4 regions of the Paenibacillus chartarius genome follow, and region 2 is predicted to be linked to each of the others. Evidence: riboswitches for the same ligand, from Rfam matches in the RefSeq annotation. Region 2 holds a riboswitch; each other region holds the start of a gene.
The links. Region 2 has a riboswitch for cyclic di-GMP ahead of ACFFK0_RS14295 (GTP cyclohydrolase I). Riboswitches for the same ligand answer to the same signal wherever they lie in the genome.
Positions count from the first base shown of each region.

Region 1: it holds a riboswitch for cyclic di-GMP, as region 2 does, so the genes downstream of both, ACFFK0_RS28915 (flagellar brake protein) here and ACFFK0_RS14295 (GTP cyclohydrolase I) in region 2, are expected to answer to the same signal.
Region 3: it holds a riboswitch for cyclic di-GMP, as region 2 does, so the genes downstream of both, ACFFK0_RS05060 (OmpL47-type beta-barrel domain-containing protein) here and ACFFK0_RS14295 (GTP cyclohydrolase I) in region 2, are expected to answer to the same signal.
Region 4: it holds a riboswitch for cyclic di-GMP, as region 2 does, so the genes downstream of both, ACFFK0_RS10365 (response regulator) here and ACFFK0_RS14295 (GTP cyclohydrolase I) in region 2, are expected to answer to the same signal.

Region 1 covers NZ_JBHLWN010000120.1:44,536-48,815, reverse strand. The annotation lists tRNA gene ACFFK0_RS28935 (tRNA-Pro) at 1-22, opposite strand, end outside; tRNA gene ACFFK0_RS28930 (tRNA-Arg) at 320-394, opposite strand; gene tadA (tRNA adenosine(34) deaminase TadA) at 474-956, opposite strand; gene ACFFK0_RS28920 (glucosaminidase domain-containing protein) at 1,188-1,859, shown strand; cyclic di-GMP riboswitch class I at 1,996-2,082, shown strand; gene ACFFK0_RS28915 (flagellar brake protein) at 2,223-2,927, shown strand; gene ACFFK0_RS28910 (aminotransferase class V-fold PLP-dependent enzyme) at 3,023-4,280, shown strand, end outside.
Region 2 covers NZ_JBHLWN010000057.1:25,625-29,904, reverse strand. The annotation lists gene ACFFK0_RS14300 (PAS domain S-box protein) at 1-1,243, shown strand, start outside; cyclic di-GMP riboswitch class I at 1,475-1,559, shown strand; gene ACFFK0_RS14295 (GTP cyclohydrolase I) at 1,637-1,894, shown strand; gene ACFFK0_RS14290 (6-carboxytetrahydropterin synthase) at 1,955-2,776, shown strand; gene ACFFK0_RS14285 (SDR family oxidoreductase) at 2,773-3,495, shown strand; gene ACFFK0_RS14280 (ATP-binding protein) at 3,580-4,280, shown strand, end outside.
Region 3 covers NZ_JBHLWN010000022.1:153,099-157,378, forward strand. The annotation lists gene galE (UDP-glucose 4-epimerase GalE) at 303-1,295, shown strand; gene ACFFK0_RS05055 (UDP-glucose--hexose-1-phosphate uridylyltransferase) at 1,340-2,926, shown strand; cyclic di-GMP riboswitch class I at 3,159-3,254, shown strand; gene ACFFK0_RS05060 (OmpL47-type beta-barrel domain-containing protein) at 3,341-4,280, shown strand, end outside.
Region 4 covers NZ_JBHLWN010000039.1:1,754-6,033, reverse strand. The annotation lists gene ACFFK0_RS10370 (hypothetical protein) at 1-115, opposite strand, end outside; gene ACFFK0_RS10365 (response regulator) at 335-1,051, opposite strand; cyclic di-GMP riboswitch class I at 1,138-1,223, opposite strand; gene ACFFK0_RS10360 (S-layer homology domain-containing protein) at 1,728-1,985, opposite strand; gene ACFFK0_RS10355 (S-layer homology domain-containing protein) at 2,008-2,304, opposite strand; gene ACFFK0_RS10350 (response regulator) at 2,971-3,333, opposite strand; gene ACFFK0_RS10345 (methyl-accepting chemotaxis protein) at 3,476-4,280, opposite strand, start outside.

The DNA.
Region 1 (4,280 bases), on a different contig from region 2:
TACCAAGCTGAGCCACGTCTCGGAAGTAAACGTTATTGTGAAGACAATGGATATTATAGCGCGATTTTATTCGCTCGGCAAGTCTGTAAAATAGGCGATAAACGCCGGGATCCGAGAATGCCGGCCTCTACTACAATATCATAGCAAACCGTAAACCGGGGTTAAGGGCTTGCCCATTGCGTGGATCGATTCGCATACAAAAAGCCCTCCCGCATGATCCAATCTGCGAGAGGGCTGTCATTGTCATTGTCATTGTCATTCCAAGCCAACAGTCCGAGTTCATGTCTACAGTTCACGACACAAAGCTTTGTGGGGAACGCGCGCCACGCCGGGACTCGAACCCGGGACGCACAGTTTAGGAAACTGTCGCTCTATCCTGCTGAGCTACGGGCGCATAGCAAAAATAATATAGCACGATTCAAGCGCTGATGCAATAGAGCAAAGCCGGTTGTCGAGGGTAAGGCCCCGCACCTTCAGACTTTGCCCCGCAGCGCTCGAAAGAACCCTGACAGCATCGCCGAGCACTCCTCTTGAAGCACCCCGCCGATGACTTCCGCCCGATGGTTAAACCGGGATTCCTCCAGCAAATTCATCAGCGTGCCGGCGCATCCCGCCTTCGGATCGGGGGAAGCGAATACGACCCGCGGCAGACGCGATTGGACGATGGCCCCGGCGCACATCGGGCACGGCTCGAGCGTGACGTACAGCGTACAGTCGAGCAATCTCCAGGCATCCAGCCGCTCGCTGGCTTCGCGGATCGCTATCATTTCCGCATGCAGCGTAGGATCCTTGGAGGTTTCCCGGAGGTTATGGCCTCTCCCGATAATCGCTCCATTCTTCACGATGACAGCTCCGATAGGTACTTCGCGCAGCGCTTCGGCTTTGCGGGCTTCGGCGATCGCCTCTCTCATCCAAAACTCGTGGTTCTCGTTCTCCACGTGTGGACAACTCCTCATCCTGATTTATCCCCATGTGGATAATCCACGAACAAGCATTCGTTGTTAACATGTTGTGGACAACCTTGTGGATAATCGTTATCAACAGGGTATAATCTTCCACTAATCATAGGGGAAGAGCCGCGGCTGCGCAAGCTTTCAGCTGGGCTGGGCAGCTGCCCGTACGGATTCCGAAGGCTGTGCATAAACTAGCAGGGGATAACTCTAACTCAACATGAGGGGGAAAATGCTATGGCATATGTTGGCAGCGGGACGCCGATCCTTGGCGCACCTACCATGACCGCCGATCAAATGCGCCAATATGTTCGCAGTGTGAACCCATCAGCTCCTGATTATGCAGAATTGTATTTATCCATTGGGCGCAGATACCATGTGCGCGGGGACCTCGCCTTCGCACAATCGATTTTGGAAACGAATTATTGGCGGTTCGGCGGTTCGGTGAACGCGTCGCAGAACAATTTTGCCGGCTTGGGAAGTACGTCGCGTACGGAAGCGGGGGCCTCCTTCCCGACTCCGGAGCTAGGTATCGAGGCTCAAATTCAGCACCTGTACGGGTACGCGACGGCGGCGCCGCTTCCGGCGGGGACGACGCTCGTCGATCCGCGGTTCTCGATTTTGCAATCGGCGGGCCTGCGGGGGACGGCACCGAACTGGGAGGATTTGAACGGCAAGTGGGCCGTACCGGGGACGACATATGGGCAAGATATTTTGCGGATCGGCGAACAAATGCAAGCCATTTCGACAGGTTCGGCCCCGACGGCGCCGGTAACGGATTGGAAGCAGGAGGCTATGCAATGGCTGTCCCGGCAGGGCTTGATCAATCAGCCGCACGACCCGGATGCCCCCTTAACCTGGGCTGAATTCGGCACCGTGCTGCGGAGGCTGACAGGCGGCGGTCAATAGCGCAGCATGCACATTTTATATAGGATCAAATTACTATAAAATTTCTTTGAATCGATTGAATTTGTGACTTGCAGTAGGTATACTTACAGTACAATCTAGTTCAGGATGCCTAATAACTTGTCGAATGAAATATGAATACCGATAATGGCAAACTTACCGAAAGGTAAGGACGCAAAGCCGAGGGTCTAAAGCTCAAACGAGTCATGATCGCCTGGTTACCGAAGTATGGCGTAGCTGCCGTTTCTTCGTAACCGGGCAGATCCTCAACAAGAGGATCTGGTCCGGGTTTTTATTTTGAAGAAGAGAGGTGGTTACCCAATGTCAGCTGTTCCAACCCCACCAATCCAAAGAAGCGTGAAAACTATGTCGGGCAATAAGCCAAATCCGTTCGGAATCAAATTGAACAGCAACACGGTCGTCATGAAGAAGGACTACGTCTCCACAGGCCAGCTGACCTATGTCGAAGGCGATATCATCGAGGTAGAAATGTCCGACCTGAAATCGTTTAATCTTGGCGACAAGGTGAAGATTACGATTTATTCCACCGGGGGCATTCATGTGTTCGAGTCGCATGTCGTGGCGAAGGCCAACGGTTCGCTCATTATCTTGAATCCGCCGGAAAATAATAATAAATTCGCGGAACGCCGGGAGCACCCGCGGATTGAAGTGGCGGAGGAAGGCCTGCTTCAGGCGATTACGGAAGCGAAGTCGCAGGAGCGCCGCGAGCTGGAAGAGCCGGTGAATCTGACGATCAATAACATCTCGATAAGCGGGATCGGGTTCTCCATGTTCGGTCATTTTGAGCTGGCGAATGCGACACAGCTGGAGATGGAGATGAAGCTGAGCAGTACAGTGCCGATCCAGGCGGAAATCGTGCGCCGCGAAAAGAAGGAGTACGGCTACTATTACGGAGCGCAGTTTACGAATATGTCCGCGGATCAGATGAACAGTCTGAGGGCGTATGTGTTGAAGCAGCAGGTGGAGACATATTACCGGACAAAGGAAGAGAACAAGAAGCGGGAAGCGCTGAATCAAGCGAAGGCTCAAGCCAAAGCGGCGCGAGCGTAACGGAAACGGCAGCGATTGCGGTGCATAAGGATAGCCCAGCCCAGGGAAAATAGGTCAGGACATGTGGCGGAACAGCCTTGGGAGGGTACATCGTTATGGAAATCGTTTCTCCAGTTCAGGAGCGGGCAGCAAGGAAAGCGTCGGACGATCACGACGGAACATGGAACTGGGATACGGTTCGTCGGCAATTCGAGCTATCTACGGATTACATACATTTAGGTGCGTCACAATTTATAGCTTCCCACCCGAAGCCGGTGAGGGAAGCTATTGTTCGTTATCGGGACAAGCTGGACAGCGATCCGGTTTCATACGTGCTGGATCACGAGAATCAGTATTCGCAATCGGTGCGGATTGCCGCGGCGCGGTATTTGGGGGTGGACGACCCTGGGCGGATAGCCCTAACCGACAGCACGACCATGGGGCTCGGACTGGTTTACCATGGATTTAAGCTAGGTCCGGGTGACGAGGTCATCGCGACCCAGCATGATCATTACAGTCATCTGGAAGCGATACGGCTGGCAGCGGAGCGGGCGGGGGGAAAACGCCGGTTTGTCGAATTGTACAAGGACTTGAGCCGGTTAACTGAGGAGCTGATCGTTGAATCGGTTACCGGAGCCATTACGGAGCGTACGAAAATATTGGCGTTAACCTGGGTGCATTCCAGTACGGGACTCAAGCTTCCGATTGCGAAAATTTGCCGTGCGGTCAAGGCGATGAATCGGGAGCGGGACGAGGAACGGCGTATCTGGGTCGTCGTAGACGGCGTACACGGCTTCGGAATCGAAACGGAGGAGTTTGGCGAGCTTGGCTGCGATGTGTTTGTCGCCGGCTGCCACAAGTGGCTGTACGGTCCCCGCGGGACCGGCCTGATCGCGGCTACGGAGGAAGCTTGGCAGATGATGCGGCCGACGATCCCGAGCTTTACGTACGTCATGGATGCGATGACATTCGGATTGCCAAGGCCGGAGAAGATGGACGGGCTGCAAATGACCCCGGGGGGCTTTCATTCCCTCGAGCATCGCTGGGCGCTCAAAGACGCTTTCGATTGGGTGGAATCGATCGGAAAGCTCCGCATTCGCAGCAGAGTGGCGGAGCTGCATCGGCAGGCTAAGGAAGGGTTGCGGGAAATTAACGGTGTTACGGTGCATACGCCGATGCAGGGCGAGCTGTCCTCGGGGATCGTCGCGTTCGAGGTTCAGGGGTATACGACCGAGCAAACGGTGAACCGGCTCAAAGAGAAGAAGATCATTGCGACGTCTTCGCCGTATCAGGTGAGCTACGCTCGTTTCACACCGGGTATTTATAATACTCCGGAGGAAGTGGAGCTTGGGCTGAAGGCGGTGCGGGAGCTTG
Region 2 (4,280 bases):
AGAGAGCAACGAGCGGTACAAATCGCTGTTTGATCATCATCCCGATGCAGTCTTTACCATTGATCTTGAAGGCCGCTTTCAAACGTTTAACGACAATACGATTGAAGTAACCGGCTATTCCCGAGAAGAGCTTCAAAATTTGCCGTTCGCTCCCGTCATTCATCCGGAAGATTTGTCGAGGGTTAATGAACACTTCGAAAAAGCGATACGAGGCGACGTGCAAAAATATGAGCTTCGAGCTATACGCAAAGGCGATACCGATTATTCCGTGATATCCGTTACGAACATTCCGATTTATATCGACGGTGAAGTCCGTGGCGTTTACGGCATCGCCAAGGTGATTACAGAGCTGAAGAGGGCAAGGGAAGAGCTTATGCAAAGCGCAGAGAGACATCGCCAGCTTGTTGAAATCATCCCCGATCCACTTATTGTCATTGCCGCAGACAAGCTGCAATATATCAACCGCGCCGGCGTTGAATGCCTTGGTCTTGATAAAGAAACGGACGTGAGAAACTATACATTCATCGATCTGGTACATCCCGATTCTTGGGGAGAAGCCCGTATGGTGATCGATACGATACAGGTAACCGGTGAATTTAAAGGATCGAAAGAATTGATATTCAGGCGCAAGGACGGAACTCCGTTTTATGCGGAGATCAGCGGCATTCGTCTTGAAGATCATACCTCCCCCGGTTCTCTCATGATTTTCAGGGATATCACCAAAAGAAAAAAAACGGAAGAAACTATTCAATTTTTGGCCTATCACGATTCCTTAACGAGTCTGCCGAATCGGGTTCGTTTTCATCAATTGGTGGAGAGCGGCAATCAGGAGAATCGATGCGGAGGAATGGTGTTCCTGGATTTGGACCGGTTCAAGATAATCAACGATACGCTGGGACATCGAACGGGAGACTTTCTGCTTCAGGAAGTAAGCCGGCGATTGCGTCAGATGGTCGGCGGCATCTTTTCCAGGCTTGGCGGAGACGAGTTCACGGGATATTTTCCGAATGCCGATAGGGAGTCGATGAAACAAATCGTTGCGGAAATGAATCTGCTGTTGTCCAGACCCTATAGGATAGAAGGTCATGAACTGTCGGTATCTTCAAGCATCGGAATCAGCTTATATCCGAATGACAGCAAGGAAGTCGACATTCTCCTTCAACAAGCGGACACGGCGCTTTACGAAGCGAAGAAAAACGGCGGGAACGGATACGCTTTCTATAAGGCGAAGCAGAAGGTCTAAAGGAACTACCGCATTCAGTCCTCCGTTTCGGGCTGGGTTTTTCTCGTTATTCCTTCGAGGAGACCAAAGTGGAGGGGTTGCTTGTTCGTTGCTCGTTTCATGACCTGTGTAGTCAAAGGGCATGGAAATTAATAACTGCAAGATTTGTAGAAAAATCTTTTATTATGTCGAATTTTGTATTATAATCTGTATATACCACCGTATTTTGTCACGAATTTAATGTAATTCCTTAACGACAAATGGCAAACCTTTCGAAAGATAGGGACGCAAAGCCACGGGTCTAAAGCGGTCACGCTATGACAGCCGGGTTGCCGAAAAAGGATAGGATGCATGCGGATCCAGTCCTGCTTTTCGGGACTGGATTTTTCATTTTACAACAGGAGGCCTGAGATTATGAATCCGCTGCTCAATAACATCGTAAAGCCAACAGAACCCATACAAGAATGTATCCGCAGCCTGCTCCGGGAAATCGGCGAAGTACCAGCACGCGAAGGACTGCGCGATACGCCGAAACGAGTGGCCGAGATGTACAAGGAAGAGTTCGCCGGTGTTGGCGACGCTCAAAAGGGGAGTTTTCGGCGACAATATCGCACTTTGCGAGGAATTCGAGCGTTCCCTGTCAAGGGGTTAAAATTGGCAGAATCCATATAAGAGGACATTCCTCTTCTTCCGCTGAAACATGAGATTAAGACACAAGTGAGGGGGGCTGGCGTGCCGGTTTTATCGCGAACTATCGATTTTTCCGCCACTCATGTATATCGGGTGCCGCATTGGAGCGAGGAAGAGAATCGCCGGGTTTTCGGACCCTGCAGCAACCCGAATGGTCACGGGCACGATTATAAACTGGACATCATGGTCAAAGGAAGCCTCAATGAAGCTTCCGGCATCGTCGTCAACACGACGGAAATCAAACGCATCGTGAATTCATTTGTCGCTGCGGAACTGGACGGCAAATTCCTGGACCGCGAACATCCCTGGTTTCGGACACGCATTCCCACGACGGAAAATCTGGTTTCCTATATTTGGCAGTGCCTTGAACACCGGTTTGAAGTATGCCAACTACATCGAATCCGGCTATATGAGAACCATTACTTATCGTCGGCAAAGGAGGCGGGCGGGATGATTCAGCTTACGAGAAAATATCATTTCTGCGCAGCGCATCGTTTACATAGCGATCAGTTATCGCCTGAGGAGAACGTCCGGTTATTCGGGAAGTGCAACAATCCTCACGGGCACGGCCACAATTATTATTTGGACGTAACCGTGAATGGCGAACCTGACCCGGTTACCGGCATGATCGTCAATCTTGCCGAACTTGACGAGATCGTCGATCAAGTTGTACTTGACGAATTTGACCATAAGCATTTGAATTTGGATACCGACCGCTTCCGCAATTTGAATCCGACGTCGGAAGTCGTGGCGATGGTGATCTACAACATGCTTCAGCCTCATATTCCGAATCTGTACAAGATCGGGCTATGGGAAACCGAGAAAAATTATTTTGAGTACTTCGGTCCCAAGGAGAGGTCATGATCGACTGCGGAAGGCATGTTCGGGGCAAGACGATCGTCATTACCGGAGCAAGCAAAGGGATCGGCAAACAAACGGCCGAGCTGCTGAGCGGTCTTGGAGCCAATCTGGTTCTCGGTGCCAGAGATGGCGAAGAATTATCCCGCTTTGCTTCCACTTTGAAATCGGAAGTGTATCCGGTACCGGTCGATGTATCCGAGGAACGGGCTGTAAACCAGTTTGCCGAGGCGGCGATCACGCGTTTCGGAAATGTATACGCTCTCATTAACTGTGCTGGAACCGGTGTGTTCGACTCTGTATTATCGCTGGCCGCCGAGGATTTCGATCGAATGATCGCCGTCAATCTGCGAGGCACGTTCCTTTGCTGCAAAGCGTTCGGACGGCATATGGCGGAGCGGGGAGAGGGGAGAATGATCAACGTCGTATCGATTGCCGGCGCTACGGCGCTTCCCGGATGCGGCGGCTATTCTGCCTCGAAATTCGGAGTGCTGGGATTATCCCGAGTACTGCAGGCTGAGCTTCGGGGTAAGGGTATTCAAGTGACGGCCGTACTGCCGGGAGCAGTGGCTACCCCGTTCTGGGACCGAATGGACAGCAAGCCGGATATGTCGCAGATGATACCTGTTCAAACGTTAGCCCGGCATTTGATTTATATTTTATGCCAGCCTGAAGGTGCATCCATTGATGAAATAACGATCATGCCCCCACTCGGAATTTTATGAGGAGGCGGCCGATCCTAAATGAAGACCTTGCTGAGGAAACTGTTTGGTTCCGGTGAACCCCATGCGGAGGATCAGTCCCATGCTATGCCTCGGCCTGTATCGCTTCATAACTTGCAGGAGCACCGCAAAAGGGCGTTAATCGGATGGATCGCGAATCGGATGGGCGAGCTTCTTCGATTGGAGAGCTGTGCGTCCGGAGAGCTCGTATATGTTGCATTTGCGAAAGAGGCTTATACGGAAACCAAAGAGATCGCGGAAGATTATCTCTTATATTTGGGATCCTGCCTCGTCGATTGGGTCATGCAAGAGCGGGATGTATATTTGCGAATCAAAGAAATGCGCTTGCCCGACAAATACCATCAATGTTTGCTTGATGTATATGAAGAGATCGGAGAGGAGCTCCATAGCTGTTGTACACGGAAGCAAGCCGAATTCGCCGGACGAGATAGGGAAGAAGCGACGTGGCAAGTGTACCGGGATGTCATCCACGCGGTAACGCAGCAAAAGTTTTTGCTGATCCGGGAGGATGAAGTGGCGGCCTACCGACAAGGCACCGTCATTTGCGAAGCGGTCATTAAGGAAAGAGCGGATATTCCGAAGGCGCGGGATTCGGCCAAGCAATATTTGCTCGAGAACGGCATCCTGGCGGTTCATGTGATGAGCCATCTTCTCGTCATATCGGAAGCCGTGACCAATATCCTCAAGCATGCCAAGGAAGGCAAGATGACGATCGTTAAGACAGATACGTCGTTCAACGTATTGGTGGAAGATTCGGGTCCTGGCTT
Region 3 (4,280 bases), on a different contig from region 2:
GGGGTGGGGCCTGACGGAGGCTCGACAGCGGGCAAGCAGCACAGCGGTACGAAGCCATAGGGGCAACGGCCAGGACACCGTGATTCGAGCAAGCATACATGAGCAAGAATAAAGCGATACGAGAGACTGGTGCGTATGTGCACGCCAAACAAGGAACACGAGTAAGCAGCGGCGCTTCGAGCAAGCAGGCTGCAATCCGTAGCACAACGATTCATTTCAACCGCGAGGCAATCGGATTGCGAATAAGAACGCAGTAAGTCAATGGAGTACGGAAGAATCCTACGGAGAGGGGATGCACGATCATGGCGATTATGGTAACAGGGGGAGCGGGCTATATCGGCTCGCATACGGTGGCGGAGCTGCTGGCAAGAGGCGAGGAGGTCGTTGTCGTCGACAATCTGTATCAAGGCCACAAGGCTGCGGTGCTGGGCGGCAAGCTGTATGTCGGCGATTTGCGCGACGGGGAGTTTATGGATACGGTGTTCCGCGAGAACGAGATCGATGCGATCATTCATTTTGCGGCGAATTCGCTGGTTGGCGAGAGCATGACGAATCCGGCCAAGTACTACCACAATAACGTATACGGTACCTTATGCCTGCTGGAGAAAATGAACCAATACGGCGTAAAGCGCATCGTCTTCTCTTCGACCGCCGCAACCTACGGGGAGCCGGAAAACGTGCCGATCCTCGAAAGCGACCGCACGCTGCCGACGAATGCATACGGCGAGACGAAGCTGGCCATGGAGAAAATGATGCGCTGGTTCGACACGGCCCACGGCATCAAATACGTGTCGCTGCGCTACTTCAATGCAGCCGGCGCGCATGAGAGCGGCAAGATCGGCGAAGACCATCTGCCGGAAACGCATCTTGTGCCGCTCATTCTGCAGGTTCCGCTCGGTCAGCGGGCGCATATCTCGGTGTTCGGCGACGACTATCCGACGGAAGACGGCACCTGTATCCGCGATTACATCCATGTCAGCGATCTCGCCGACGCGCATGTGCTGGCGGTGGAGAAGCTGCGTCACGGCGGGGACAGCGATATTTTCAACCTGGGCAACGGGACGGGGTATTCGGTCAAGCAGGTCATCGACGCAGCGCGCAAAGTGACGGGGCATGCGATTCCCGCGGTTATGGAGCCGCGCCGCGCCGGCGATCCGGCGGTGCTGGTCGCTTCCTCGGAGCGGGCCCGCGTGGAGCTCGGCTGGAAGCCGTCGCGCACATCGCTGGAGCAGATCATCGAGAGTGCATGGGCTTGGCATAAACACAATCCGAAAGGATACAACGACCGGACCTAGACTAGGCCGACATGGCTTGCAGAAAGGATTGGAGGACATTACGTATGGATAGAGAGCTGAGGGCGGGACTTGCGATCGAGCGGCTGCTGCAGTTTGGCGTGCAGCGGGGGCTGTTGGAGTTGCTGGACACGGTTCCGGTGCGGAACGCACTGCTCGACCTGTTCGAGCTGGCGGAGCCGTATGCGGGCGAGGTGCCGGAGGAACAGCTGGACAGCCCGGTTGAAGCGCTGAACGAACTGCTCGATGCGGCGGTCGGAACGAAGCTGCTGCCGGAGGATACGCTGACGTACCGCGACCTGCTCGATGCGCGGATTATGGGGCTGCTCATGCCGCGTCAATCCGAGGTGGCGAACCGGTTTTGGGCGACGGCGAAGTCGGTTGGCGTGGAGTCGGCGACGGAGGCGTTTTACGGGATGTCGATCAACTCCCATTACATCATGATGGACCGCTTGCAGCGCAACCAGTACTGGCTGACGGCAACGGATTACGGCCAGCTGGAGATCACGGTCAACCTGTCCAGGCCGGAAAAGGACCCGAAGGAAATCGCGCTGCTCAAGACGCTGAAGTCGAGCCATTACCCGAAATGCCTGCTGTGTCTCGAGAACGTCGGCTATGCAGGACGGCTGAACCATCCGGCACGGCAAAATCACCGCGTCGTCCCGCTTCAGCTCGACGGCGATACGTGGTATCTGCAATATTCGCCTTACGTGTACTACAACGAGCACTGCATTGTGTTTTATCAGCATCATTCCCCGATGAAAATATCGGCGGAGACGTTCTACCGGCTGCTGGATTTCGTGGAGCAGTTCCCGCACTATTTTATCGGATCGAATGCGGATTTGCCGATTGTCGGCGGGTCGATTCTCGACCACGACCATTTCCAGGGCGGGAGGCATGCGTTCCCGATGGCGAAGGCGCCGGTAGAGGTGCTGCTTCGCTCCGAAAAGTATCCTGCGGTGAAGGCGGGCATCGTGAAATGGCCGATGTCGGTGCTGCGGCTGTCGAGCTATAACAAGGAGCAATTGTTAAAGCTGGCGATCGAGGTCCTGAATACGTGGAAGGGCTACAGCGATCCTTCGGTCGACGTACTGGCGTTCAGCGAGGCCGGGTCCGGCGGTGAAGGCGGAGCAGGTGCCGGGCAGGTACCGCATAATACGGTGACGCCGATTGCGCGCATTAATCCGAGCGGCGAGTTTGAGCTCGATCTTGTGCTGCGCAACAACCGGACGAGTGCGGAGCATCCGGACGGGATTTTCCATCCGCACCGGGAGCTGCACCACATCAAGAAGGAAAACATCGGCTTGATCGAGGTCATGGGATTGGCCGTGCTGCCGGGGCGCCTGAAGGGGGAGCTCGAGGCGATTGCCGGCGTGCTGACCGGAGCGGCGCCTCTGGAGGCGGGCGCTCTGGCGGATGCGGGCCATCCGCTGCATAAGCATGCCGCTTGGATTGATGCGCTGGTGAGCGAGCACGGTACGGGGCTTAGCGCAGACGCGGCAGCGGCGCTTCTGCAGCAGGAGGTCGGCGCCAAGTTCCTGCAGGTGCTGGAGCATGCGGGCGTGTATAAGCGCGACGTGCAAGGGCAAGCGGCGTTCCTGCGGTTTGCGGAGACGCTTGGGTTGAAGGGATAGAATAGATTTTGATCAGCACCTGCGGAAGTGCCTTCAAAAAGGCGGCTTCCGCGGGTGTTTATTTTTTGCCCGGATACCACGTATCTCAAATTCCCTAATTGGTGGATTTCTATACACACCTTAAGACCTTCTATAGATTCACATAACAATAGTTATTCTCGATCACATAGTTCTATAGGCCTATTAACAAACATAGGCTATTCGGAATATGATTGGGATAATCATATCAGCCAAGTGACAAAGGCAAACCGCAGGAAACTGCGGGACGCAAAGCCAAAGGGCCTGACCCGAGCGGGTTTTTCCGTTCGGATGGCAGCCGGTTGCCACAAGGAATCATAGTCTTTATGCCTATGGACCCTTGTTGGGTTCATTTTTTTGTTTTTGTCACAATTTGTTGTAGGGGGATTATTTAGGATGAGACAACGAAAACAATGGGCAGGATGGCTTGCATTGCTGCTTACTCTTCAGCTGCTGCTTCCGGCTATCACGGCAAATGCGGCGGCTGATAGCGGAACGCTGCTGCCTCCAAGTAACGTCGCGGCTCAGAATGTTACACCAAGTGACATTAAATTGACTTGGAGTCCGGTTTACAGTGCCACCGGCTACAATGTTTACAGTATTGTTTATGGATCCATGGACCTGGTGGGGACTACAGCAACAACGTCCTTCAGTTTAAGCGGTCTGTCTGAAGGTTCCTACAGCTATGTGGTTTCCACGCTTAGCTCAGGCTCGGAGTCCGGACCGGGAGCGCCGGTCACGGTTACGGTCACATACCCTGAATTAGCGGCTCCTGCATCGTTTACTTATGCGATTCAGAATGGGAACGATATTGTGTTAAGTTGGGGAGCTGTGCAATATGCCCAAACATATAACCTATACCAAGTAGGTTCGGACGGGTCGAATACGCTGCTCTATTCGGGGGCGGCACGTACTTATACGATTCCGAACGCACCTGACGGCAATTATACATACACGGTTTCTGCATCGCATTCCAAATATGGTGTTTCCCCAGAAACCGCACCTTTGAAGGTGGCGGTAGCACGCCCGACGATGACGGCTCCTGCCGGCTTCAAAGCTGCATTGTCCAACTTGGTGGATGTTACTCTGAGCTGGAGTGCCGTGCCGTTTGCGACGAATTATAAAATTTATCAGGTCACCGAAGGCGAGAAAGTGCTGAAGAGCACGATAACGGCTACGAGCGTTAAGTATACCAATTTGCCTGCCGGCGATTATGTATATGAAGTTCATTCGAACAGCGACCGTTTCGGTGAATCTGCAGACGGCAGCCAAGCCTCGATTACGGTCGGGACCGTCACGATGGCGCCGCCGGCAAGCGTAACTTTCAAACTGCAAA
Region 4 (4,280 bases), on a different contig from region 2:
TAGCGTCATCACTAGTCCCTCCTTGTTGTGAATTGTTTCTCAACGATTTACGCCAGCTTGAATGGTCAATCGACATCGTTGTACATGTTTCACGCTCCATTTTCACCGTCATCATTCCTTTCCTGCGAAATCGAAGAAGTTAAAGTGGTACCATTTTCACAACTTCGATCCTCTTTTTGTCTTTCACCTCCGGTAAGAACCTCCTAGTAATATCCATCTGTTTCCACCATTGTACCTATAAAACGAGCAAAAATGGAGGGTGATCTTTCCGTCACGCCATTCATTCAATAAAATGTCGAACGAGAACGAAACGCCTCGAAACGAGGGCGAAGCGCTAACTTGTGATATGATCTTGCTGAACGTACAAGCCTCTGCGTTTTGCTTTTTCCGCTGCATCATGAATGGAACGCGCGTTGAATTTTCGAATAATGTTACGGACATGCGTCTTCATTGTGTTAGATGTGATGCCTAGCAACTCTCGGATTATCGGCTGTTTATAGCCCCAACCGATCAACTGCAAGATTTCTTTTTCAGTAGTCGTCAGCATTCGATGCAGTTCTTTTCGCTTAACAAGCCCAATTTCATTACGGATAATGGATGCCACATCGGAATGAAGAGAAGATTGCCCACGATAGGCTTCCCTGACTGCATTTATGACATCTGCGTAGTTGATCTTGGTAATATAATTGAGTGCGCCGGATAGTATCGCATCCACTATGACTTCAGGCTCATCGAGCAAAGACAAGATAATGATAGGTAACGGTTTGAGCTTCATAACTTCGTCAATTGTATCGAATCCTTCCTGTTGGGATGAATTTAATGCAAGATCAAGAATTATCACGTCTAAATCTAATTGCACACTGGCTCGAACGGCCGATTCCTTGTTTGCTGCAATATGAAATATATTCATATCCGGCTCTGTATCGATTAGCGACACAATCCGTTGTTGCCAAACGGGGTCACTATCCACTAGCAGTACTTGTATTTTTCCTTCTTTCCAATTCATGATTTCTTTGGCTTCTATGGTGGTATAACTTGCACGCTCTTCCATCGATCATCACCCCGTTTTCATTCTGGAATAACAACAAAAGACACGTACCCTCGGGTGGACGTGCCTTGTTCTGACAGCATATTGGAAAGGGTAACCCGGCGATCATTGCACGTATGCAGAAGACCCGTGGCTTTGCGTCCCAGTCTTTCGATCTGGTTTGCCGTTTTCCTATCATTTATTAAATGATTTATGCGTCATTCACATGGTAGCCCCATGCTCTTCGTTGTAATTTCTCAAAACCTCGTATTCATAATATTCTTCTCCATTCCGAACGTGTTGTCAAATGCTGACTAGCCACGGCCAACTTCAATGATATGTAAAATCAATTATGTCTACATAATATACCTAACCGGACTTGAGCTTTTTCCCTAAAATCTGAAGGTAACTTACAATCAAACATTCATATGTAAAAATGACAACATCTTCAACACGCTTGGAGTCGTTACTCGAAGTGATGCTTTCGGCGACGCAGAACAAGGAAGTAACCACAACGAGTACTCGAAATAACCGTTGTTTCAATCGCCTTTCTCTCATAAATCCCGCTCAATTCCTCCAAAAGGCAAGAACCCCTTTTTTCCATAATAAAGGGTTATCCCGATCATGCCTCTTACTGACATGAACAGGATAACCCTAGTTTAGGAACCACGAACTATATCAGATCAGACTTTTGAAGCAGTCACTCAACCATTACCGCAACCTCGGCTCTGGTGATGAAATCCTTCGGCGCAAGCGCAGTACCGCTTCTTCCTAATACGATACCGGCCTGCAAGCAGTCGGCAATGCTGTTTACCGCCCATCCGGATGCCTCATGTGCATCTCTATACGTTCGAAGGACAATGTCAGCCGCTTGAACGGGGAGCTTAGCTTTCAGCTTGGTAATCGTCATCGCTCTGGAGAGAATGACCATCGCCTGTTCGCGGGGTGATTTTGTCATTCGGCCGAAACGTGCCGTCTTCTTATCCGCCAATCAAGTAGTACGCATAAGCGGTGCGAACTGCGCTGCTGTACCAGGCCGATTCCTTCACATCCGGGAAGACGCTCGGTCCGCTCTCCAACTTGAGTCCTAAAGCGCGAACGATAATCGCCGCAAATTCCGCCCGCGTAACGTCCTGATCGGGATCGAACCGGCCGTTGCCGACGCCGTCGATTATCATGCGTGATACCATGTCGTTATCCGCGTCTTTCGCCCAGTGATTCGAGGCGTCGCTGAATGCAAGCGGATGCCAAACCACCGAATACGTACTGTTCGTCAAACTGCTGATTTTCGCGTAATACTTGCCGTCGATGAGAACGATCTTGGTTGGGACATGACGGACCGTCCCATCCGGTTCGACGACGACACCTGTCGTAATCTTGTTCGGGTCCGTGCCGTCCGTAGGTTGTTCCGTTTGTCAAACCGGTTAACGTATACGTCGTCGCCGTGACATTCGCTTGCACGAGAAATCCAAGCGCTCGGGTCCTCCGGTGATAATGGCGACCCAGAACGAATGGTTTTAGTTCTGGTTATGACGTTGTTTGGAGGGGGATGGCTACTCACGCTGGTACGGGAACGCCAGCAGGAGCAGACAAGACATTAACGTTCACGACAAACCCGTCAGCGCCCGCCGCGCCGAATGTGACGGCAGACGATGCCAAAATTTTGGTATTAAGGTGGTGAAACGTCGGTCGAATATTCCATCGTGACATCGGCCCCGACAATCCTTCACGCGTACCTTCACGGTTATATCACCCGCGAACGTCGGCGGGTTCAATGGATCGTACGCGGTGTAGCTCGTTCCAATGATCCTTACATTGTAATATCGGTTAACAAGAATCCATTTGTGACGGCAAAATATTGTCTATCTATATAAATCTCGAAATTAATTCGCCCTCTATCATTTCTTCCTTTTTGATCCCCTATTAAGAGAATTGTATACGCATTACAAGCTAAGCACTTTGTTCACGGCCTCAATTACTCGTTCGTTTTGAAAGGGTTTGACGATAAAATCCTTTGCTCCGTTTTTAATGGCTTCCAACACCATCGCCTGCTGCCCCATGGCACTGCACATGATTACCTTAGCTTTCGGGTCAAATTCCATGATTTGCCTTAATCCTTCGATACCATCGATCTCCGGCATGGTAATATCCATCGTTACCAAGTCAGGACGCGAATGCTTGTAGTTCACTACAGCTTCTGCACCGTTCGATGCTTCGGCAACGACCTCATGCCCGTTTTCTGTGAGGATCGATTTTAACATATGTCGCATAAAAGCTGTATCATCAACAACCATGATTTTCGCCATTAGAAAGGTCACCCGCCATTATTCGTCAATTAGATCATAAAGTTACTGAAAAAAATATAAAACTGATGGGGGCAAGTCATGGCTACATCAACTCGCCCCCATCAACTGAAGCCCACAGCAAGCCCTAATTTTTTTAACGTTCTTACAATTCCGCCTCCAACTGAGTCAATAAAGCGATAACCTGATCAGAAGCTAACTGAAGCTGATTAAAAGCTTCTTGGGCACCAGCAACATCGCCGGATTCATATTTCTCTACGGCTTTTTTCGCAAAACTGTGAACCGCCTTATGAGGTTCTTCAAGCTCCTTATAGGAAGCCTGATTTTTTATCTGATCCGGTAATTCCCCGTAATACCATTTCCCAAGCCTGCAAACCTCGTGAGAAGCCACTTGTTCCGAACTGAGTGTCTCCAAACCCAGTAGCATGTTATATATTTTCCATTTCCACAATAAATGATCGGTTTTGGCGACGCGAATCGTATCCTTGAAGTTTAATTTCACGTTAATGTTGAAGAAAGAATTTCGGTAACCCTCTATTTGTTTACTCAGATCAAACACGGTTTTTGCTGTTTTCCTAGCAATTTCTTGAGCGTCGGTACTATGGTTAGAGATAACAGAATTTCTAAACGCGATATCCGTTACAGAAGCGGTTTGCTCCTCGGCCATTGCTGCGATTTGCGTCGTTGCATGGTTGATCTTCTGAATCGTTGACACAATCTCTTGAAGCGCCGAATCGGCCAATTGAGCCTCATGGACGCTTTTCTCAACAAGTTTACCCGTTTCCGTTAATTGTTGTCTGACTTGATTTGATACCATTTGTAAAGACGCCACATTCTTTGTAATCTGATTGATTTGTTCCTTTGTATGTTCCGCCAATTTACGAACTTCTGCCGCGACGATCGAGAAGCCTCTTCCTTCCTCGCCGGCTCTGGCAGCTTCAATGCTGGCA